DNA from 2 places in the Zhongshania borealis genome. Region 1 is predicted to be linked to the other one. Evidence: riboswitches for the same ligand, from Rfam matches in the RefSeq annotation. Region 1 holds a riboswitch; the other holds the start of a gene.
The links. A riboswitch is a leader RNA that binds a small molecule or an ion and turns the genes downstream of it on or off. The one in region 1 is predicted to bind cobalamin.
Positions count from the first base shown of each region.

Region 2: another riboswitch for cobalamin. It lies ahead of ABD836_RS15980 (TonB-dependent receptor domain-containing protein); the one in region 1 lies ahead of ABD836_RS11315 (cobaltochelatase subunit CobN).

Region 1 covers NZ_BAABDM010000003.1:424,407-428,623, forward strand. The annotation lists gene ABD836_RS11315 (cobaltochelatase subunit CobN) at 1-1,686, opposite strand, end outside; cobalamin riboswitch at 1,826-2,094, opposite strand; gene ABD836_RS11320 (TonB-dependent receptor) at 2,557-4,217, shown strand, end outside.
Region 2 covers NZ_BAABDM010000008.1:22,910-27,126, reverse strand. The annotation lists gene ABD836_RS15990 (YajQ family cyclic di-GMP-binding protein) at 68-550, opposite strand; gene ABD836_RS15985 (ketopantoate reductase family protein) at 643-1,602, shown strand; cobalamin riboswitch at 1,655-1,833, shown strand; gene ABD836_RS15980 (TonB-dependent receptor domain-containing protein) at 1,924-3,795, shown strand; gene cobO (cob(I)yrinic acid a,c-diamide adenosyltransferase) at 3,869-4,217, shown strand, end outside.

The DNA.
Region 1 (4,217 bases):
GCGCACACCATCTAAGGCGTGGTGTAAATCCGTGAGGGTGTTTTCCATGCGGGCGCGAATTAGCGCTAACTGATCTTGGCGCTCAGTAACCGAACTGAGTTCGGCCAGTGCGGCCAATTGGGTCTGTAAACTTTGCTGTAATTCCCCGAGCGGGCCGTTGACCATTTCTGCACGTATCGCTGGCGGCAGGGTGTTAAACCACTGCTGGTAGGCGTGGCTGGAGACGGAATTGATTTGCCCAGACATGGCTGCAAGCGCCGCAGCGTCTTCGGGTAAATTCACGCCTTTGGCTTGGAGTAGGTCGAGTAGCGCGTCGGCATCGGCGGGCAGTTCGCCAGTGTTATAGCCAGCCGTGCGGAGGGCGCGGAGTATTTCGAGCAGGCTCTCTGGCACATTGAGATTGTCGGCGCCAATATTGTGACGACCCGGGGGGTGGTTGTAATACACCACCGCAACGCGTTTGTCGGCATTGGGTTTCTCTTGCAGGATTAGCCAGCGGGCTAGCCGCCGTGTTTGGCGCTGGATTTCATCGGTAAGGGGTTCGCTGCGGTAAACGCTGGCGCCGGTGCGCGGGTCGATTTTGGCGGTGGCGGCCAGTGCTAACACTTGGGGTTGGGACACCCCTTGCAACTCGGGCATGGCCACGCGGTAGTGTACTGAGTCACGGGGAATACCCTCGGCGGAGAGCTGCCACTGGGCGCTAGACCACTCGCTGATGCGAATGCCTTTTAATATTGGCAGCTTGAGTTCTTCTAAAATCGTGGTTACCGCTTCGCGACCCTCGCCGCCGCCAATCACAAAATCTTGCAGGGCAATAATGGCCGCAGGGCTATTTTTAAGCGGGCCACGCATGGCGGTTTGAATGGTTTCTAACGCCGCGACACTGGGCTCGCCCCAAGCCGCCAACACCGAAATACACTGCCATGTTTGCGCTGCGCAAAGCTGCTGGTGCAAGGTCCAGTCGCCGCTTAAGTCGGCGGTATCGTGGTCGATAATCCACATTGTGCGCTGTGCGGGCTTGAGATGGGCATTCAATTCGGCGGCACTGAGCCAGTCGGCGCCACCGCCGTGGTGCAGGGCAAAGCGCAGGGGCGCGACCTCTTCTAGGCGGGGGTATTCTGCGCTGCTGTTGGTCAGCATTTGCAAGAGGCTGGCGGCATTGTTCACCGAGCGGTTTAGCCAATAGGCGCGGGCTTGTAACCAGTCAGCGTAGCGCGGCGCTTGCTTTTGACTTTTTGCCAAAGCAGCAGCGTTCTGTACACCTGCTTTGTCAGCGAGAATATCCTCTGGCAGGCTTCTGCCAAATATCTCGCCGTGGCGACCTTTTTGCAGGGGCATGAGCGCGCGGTCGCTGTGCAACACCGTACGCAGCTGCTGGTCGGGGTAATTCATGGCCAATAAACGCGGCACGTCTTCGCCAAATATAGCCACTAATAAAAGCCGGTCGCTATGGCTGATCAGAGCTTGTAGCTCATTGTCGCTTAGCTTGCTTATTTGCTGAACGGTGCGAATTTGAATCGTTAAATCTTGGCGCTGTTCTAGCAGCTGGTGGGCACCTGCTATCAGGGTAGGTGCTGAGCGGTCAGAGACAATGGCGGTGATATTCAATGCGATTGCACTGGTGGCGTTAAGCAGTAGGAGCAAGGCAAACAGATTTCGGACTAGATTTTGAATACGGCCAGACATAGTATTTTCCCGCCGTAGCTCGCCCGCATACGGCTGTTGAACAAGGTGGGAATAAAACGCGGACAGGGTGCTTGGCAGACTATGGTTTTAGCTATGGCTATGGACCAAAAAGCGAATCCGGTGTGACACCCCGCCACGTTCTATTCTTGGGTTTCTGGCCGGTCTCCGGACTCACAGAGTGCGCGATAAAACTCACGCAGTAGCTATTTATAGCAACTATTCGCCTTCCCACGATTTACGCAGTGGCTGTCAGGACCTAGGTGGCCTGACGGAATAGTGTTCTCTGTTTACCGTTGCGGGGGCAGTACAGGCATTGCTGGTTTAAAATTTGAACGCAACGCACCTGTTTCCCGTTTAAGTTGCACGCAGTGATTATGCGACGCAAGCACCTGAAACTTTGGCGCCAAGGATACGCGCTGGGGGTGGGGAGTCAAGATTTAGCCTACGTTGTTGGGCAATTACGCAGCTCAAGTTTTGTTGATTAATCCATAAACTTGCTAGGCATTAAAATCATATATCGGTCAAAAATTTGATTATATGCCATATGCCTCTACTATTTGAGAGTTGCCCGGTCACCATTCGCAGCACAGATGCTAGGGGCGGATGCCGGCGGCTTGTGACTATGAATTGCCGGGAACGTCGTCTCATTGACCGAAAAACTTGCTAAAAGTACGTCGTGGCCAATGTCTCATTAATCTATTGCTCACATAATATGGTGTGAGTAATATGCAATGAATAATTTTTAGAAAGATATCGTTGTCACCAGAGCTGAGTAGCCACCGTGAATAGTGGCTTAACTTACATAACAATAAATCTGCCCGAAGTTATGCCTAGGGTAACGCTCTTACTTCTAGATAAATGAGGATTACAATGAAAAAGAGATTTAGTGTCTTTTCTTCCCTACTGCCATTGAGCCTACTTGGCAGCCTTGCACATGCTGCTCCAATGCTGGAAGAAGTTGTCGTTACCGCGCAGTTGCGAGCGCAAAGCCTGCAGGATGTGCCAGTTTCCGTTAGCGCCATCGGTGGGGAAAAAATGATGGAGGCGGGGATTGCCAAGATCGAAGACCTGCAGGCCTATGTACCCAACTTTACCATGTCGGAATCCGGTATTGGCACCGATATTTATATTCGCGGCATCGGTTCAGGTGAAAACCAAGGCTTTGAGCAATCGGTGGGTATGTACGTTGATGGTATTGCTTACGGTCGCGCTCAGTTGGCGCGTGCGCCCTTCCTCGATTTGTCTCGAGTAGAGGTACTGCGCGGCCCGCAGAACATCCTGTTGGGTAAAAATAGTATTGCTGGCGCGATCAGTATCCAAACGGCTAACCCAAGCGAATACGCTGAAGGCAACGTACAGGTTACCTATGAGCCTGAACAGAACGAGCGTATTATCGATATGGTGGTCAGCGGGCCGATCAATGATCGCTTGGGCTATCGTTTTGCGGTGCGCAAGCGCGAGCTAGACGGGTTTATGGAAAACCTAGTGTTGGATCGCGACGAAGCTCAGCGCAGCGAAGAAACCTTTCGCATTAAGCTCAGCTGGGATGTCAGTGACAATGTCTCGGCCAAGTTTAAAATTGAGGCGGGTAGCTTTGATGTAGTCGGTCGCAACTCTGAAATTATTACCAATTACGCGTCTGACTCCGATGTATTCTTGTTCCAAGGTCGCACCTACGGCGAGATCATGGATCGCACAGTATTCCCAGACACTGGCGACTTGGCAGCATTGACTGGCTTGCTGCCGGCGCCGGTGTTAAATTTTCTACAACTTCAGCCCAATGGTTCGATTATCGATATCGACTCCGATGAGGGTGTGCTGAACAATACAGCTGATCGCAAGCGCCACAGTAACGGCGACTATAGCAATAACGACACCTATAACTTTACAGCCAATGTTGACTGGTATCGGGACGATCACCAATTTACTTCGATCACCGGCATTATGGGTTATGAGTACGACGAAGACTGTGACTGCGACTTCACCGGTGCACCGCTGTTTCAAGTTGAATTCCAAGAAGAGTATCAACAGTTCAGCCAAGAATTCCGCTGGATTTCCCCCGCCGGCGAAAACTTTGAGTATATTGCGGGCGCCTATTTCCAATACAGCGAACTGGACTTTTTCGACTCGCTATATCTGCCCTCCGACATTATTCCGCAACTGGTTAACGCTTCTGACCTCCTCGAAGGTGGCGCCCGTGGTGATGCTGATCCAGGTGCAGACGGCTCCAGTGGTTTTGAGCTGCTAGGCTTCGGTGACGCGGGTAACGCGCTTCGTGGCATCCGTACACCGCGTTACTTCAACAGCGAATCAAGCATCGCCTCAACCTTTATGCAAGCAACCTGGAATATGGCGGATTCCTTCCGGCTGACCCTCGGTGGTCGCCTAACATGGGAAAATAAAGAAGGAGCGCGCAAACTCGAATTTGGCTTCGACGACGGGACAATTCAGCCGCTGGGTGAAGTCGATACCGCCGCTGCGGTCAGTTTTGCCGCCGAGCGTCACGACCTAAAAGGTGAGCGTGAAGAAGT
Region 2 (4,217 bases), on a different contig from region 1:
TTCTGGCCTGCGGGACAGAGAATGCAAGGGCCGAAATTCGACCCTTAGGCTGACACAAAACCCGGCATCAATCTCTAAAATTGGTGAATTGCAGGGGCTGATCCAATTCCTCGGCACGCAGTATTGCCATAACGTCTTGGAGGTCGTCGCGCTTTTTTCCGGTTACTCGCACTTGCTCGTCTTGCATTTGGCTTTGCACTTTTAGCTTGCGATCTTTAATCAATTTAATGATTTTACGAGCAACATCCGAAGTCAGGCCACTTTGCATAGTCACCAGTTTTTTTACCTGCTTACCGGCGCCTTTAAGGTCACCTATTTCCATTGCTAGGGGATCAATTTTTACTTTAATTAGAGCTGATCGCAGCAGGTCTTCCATTTGCTGTAACTGAAACTCCGCCTCGGCAAACATCGTTACGGTGAGCCCGTCGCGCTCAAACCGTGCATCTACACCCTTAAAATCAAAACGAGTCTCAATAACTCGCCCAGCCTGATCAACGGCATTGGTAAAGATGTGCAGATCCACTTCTGAGACAATATCAAACGCTGGCATAGCCTAATTTCCTTTGTTATGTTGCGCCGCGCAGTTTAGCATCCTGAGACTGTGGACTGAACGTATAGCGCTAGGCAAATGTACAAAAAACAATGACAAACAAAGCGAATAACCCAGCTTGGTCTATTCTCGGCGCCGGTGCCATCGGCAGCCTATGGGCGTGCTACGCGCAAAATAACGGCCAGGCGGTGGAGTTGATTCTGCGCGATCAGGCGAGTTTAGCGGCTTACCAGGCCCACGGCGGCATTTCGTTTTCATCTGAGCAACAAACCCAATTACTCAATATTAGCGCCTGCTGTCCAGAAACCCTCGCGCACCCAATTCAACAGCTACTCATTACCACCAAAGCCCAGCAAACCATCGCGGCACTGCAGTCAATAAAAGCGCATATACACCCCAAGGCACACTTAGTTTTACTGCAAAATGGCCTAGGAATTACTGAGCAAGTCCAAGCGCATTTCCCGCAAGCACTAGTATTGCAAGCGTCGACAACGGAGGGCGCTTACCGCTCCAGTCGCTTTGCTGTCGTTCACGCTGGCCGCGGGCAAACCCTAATTGGTGCCGCGAGCATTGAGCCCAGAACAAACACTTCGCTTGCTCAATCTACGGCCATCGCCGAATCGCTCAGTTTTGCGCCGCTGCAGGTCGCGGCAAGCGAAAATATGGCGGCGGTGCTCTGGCGCAAGCTTGCCATTAATTGCGCAATTAACCCGCTTACCGTTCTTCATCGCTGTCGCAACGGAGAATTATTAAGTAACCCCGCCGCCCTCACCCACATCAGCCAAGTTGTCGATGAGATCTTGCAACTCAGCAAACAGCTACATTTAGATCAGTACGTCGAAGGCTTACAGCAGCAAGTCCTCGACGTCGCCCGGAACACCGCCAATAATCGCTCATCAATGCTCCAAGATATTGAATCTGGGCGAGAAACTGAAATCGACGCGATCACAGGTTACCTTTGCAGGCTAGCGGCGAAACAGGGTTTAACACTGCCCACCAATCAATTCCTCTACGACGAAATTCAAAGAATTACCGCACTAAATCGCCGTTAGTACGCCCGCGAGTAAAGCCACTTTGTTTGACAAAATATAGCCGCGGCCGTACAGTGCGCGCCACGTAATAGGTGCTCATACCCGCGTTAGTCGCGGCGCTGAGTTAAACGGGAAGTCCGGTGAGGCGTGTTCATACAGAACACCACCAAGTCCGACGCTGCCCCCGCAACGGTAAGTCACTGCCTTTAACAGCAAGACAAGCCCGGAACCGGCCTGATACGGATTCACCCGATGAAGCGGAGGGCTCCATCAGCGGTCGTATATTCGTATATAACCCCTACCCCTCCCTCATTGCTTCCATTTTTAGCATTGAGGTTTACCATGAACAAAATCACTTTAAGCGCACTTAGCAGTGTATTTGCCTTTACTGCCACAACTACGGTTGCCCAAAGCCACAACGCAATGGAAACCACCATTGTTACGGCGACGCGCACCGAGCAATCTATAGCAGACAGCTTGGCTCCAGTTACGGTATTTGAGCGTGCGGATATTGAGCGTATTCAACCCGTCGACTTACAGGAGCTACTGGCCCGCGCCGTTGGCGTAAGTTTTGTCCGTAATGGCGGTCGTGGCGCCGCGACCAGCCTATTTTTGCGGGGCAACCAAAGCAACCACACCCTGGTTTTAATTGATGGCGTGCGCATTGGCTCCGCCACCCTCGGCAGCCCATCACTGACCAATCTACCCCCCGAACTTATTGAGCGGGTAGAAATTGTACGGGGCTCCCGCTCCAGCCTGTACGGCTCAGAGGCCATCGGTGGGGTCGTGAATATCATCACCCGCAAATACCACAGCACCAACGGCGTTAAGCCATTATTGCAACTAGGTATTGGCAGCCAAGGCAGCAGCAAAGTGCTCGCCGCGATTAGTGGCGGCAATCACCAAACGCAATTTAACTTAAGCGCCCTGCAAGAAAATACGGACGGCGTCGACAACACTGAAGACAAGTCTGGCGTTCACGGCGACAAAGACAGCTTTGAACAAACCGCGTACAACCTGACAGCCAGCCACAAGATCAACGAGCGCGCTAGCGTGTTTGCCCTGTACCAAAACAGCCGCAGCGAAAGCGACTACGATACCAAATGCTACGGCACTCCCTTTGCCGTTTACAGCTGTTCGCCCTATACCTTGAGCGAGGTCAACGTCGCCAATATCCGTGGCGAATTCCAAGTTCTGCAAAACTGGCTACTGACCTTGTCAGCTGGCGAATCCAAAGATCAGTCACAGACCAAACACAGTTACCTAGAACCCGGTGCAGTCGGCGTTAGCGGCGACAGTTTCGACACCACCCGCAGAATTTACAGCGTACAAAATGACCTACTATTGGGTAAAGACCACGTGCTAACCGTGGGCTTTGAGCGCCTACTGGACGAAGTCGATAGCAGCCTCAATTACGGCGAAGACAGCCGCGCGAATAAGGCAGTATTCGCGCAGTGGCAAGCCGACTTCGGCATTGTTGATTTAACAATTGGCGCTCGTAACGACGACAACGAGCAATTTGGCACCTACGACACCGGCAATGCCTCGGTGGGCGTTCAAATTGCTAAGCCAGTTAAACTCATCGCCTCCTACGGCGAAGGTTTTAATGCACCGACCTTTAACGACTTGTATTACCCCTTCTACGGCGTTGCAACGCTAAAGCCTGAAACATCAGAAAACCACGAACTGGAATTACGAATCGACCAAGCGTGGGGGACCTGGGGCGCTAGTTATTTCCAGAACGATGTTGATGAATTAATTCAATATAATCCGGCAACCTTTGGTCCGGACCAAATTAAAGGTGCGAAACTAAAAGGTCTAGAACTGAGCATGGCAACTAGCCTGTATCAATGGAATATCGAAGCCAACGCCACCTTTTTGGATGCCACTGACACCAGCACAGATAAAGATTTGCGGCGCCGAGCCAGCAAGCAATTTAATATCGACACGGATCGTCAGTGGCAACACTGGGGTGCCAGTGCCGGCCTGCGCTTTGTTGGCAAACGTTACGAAGATACCAATAATACCGACGAACTCGGCAGCTACGCATTGCTAGACACCGCGATCTCATACCGATTTAACGAGCAGCTGAAACTCAATTTAGCGCTGAAAAACATCTTTGACCGCGAATACGTCTCTGCCCGGGGCAGCCTTGGCGACTATCAAGCTATTGGTCGCGAAGCCATGCTGAGCATCACCTACACTGGCAAATAAAAGGTATCATTGCCTTTTATTTTAACGCGGCCACGTGCCACTATGTGGCCGCGCGCATTAAACAGGTCACCTTATGACAACATTGAGCGACGAAGAAAAACACCAGAAACGCATGCAAATCAAAAAGGCCATGATCGACGAAAAAGTCGCCAAGGCCACTGAAGAGCGCGGCGTATTGATCGTATTAAGCGGTCCCGGCAAGGGCAAATCCAGCTCAGGCTTCGGCACTGTTATTCGCGCCCTCGGTCATGGCTACAAAGCCGCCGTGGTGCAATTCATTAAAGGCACTTGGGATTGCGGCGAACGCAATTTTATTCAGCAGCGCTGCCCAGAAGTACCCTTTATTGTCATGGGTTCCGGTTTTACCTGGGAAACGCAAAACAAAGAACAAGACCGCGAAGCAGCTCAGCAAGCTTGGCAGC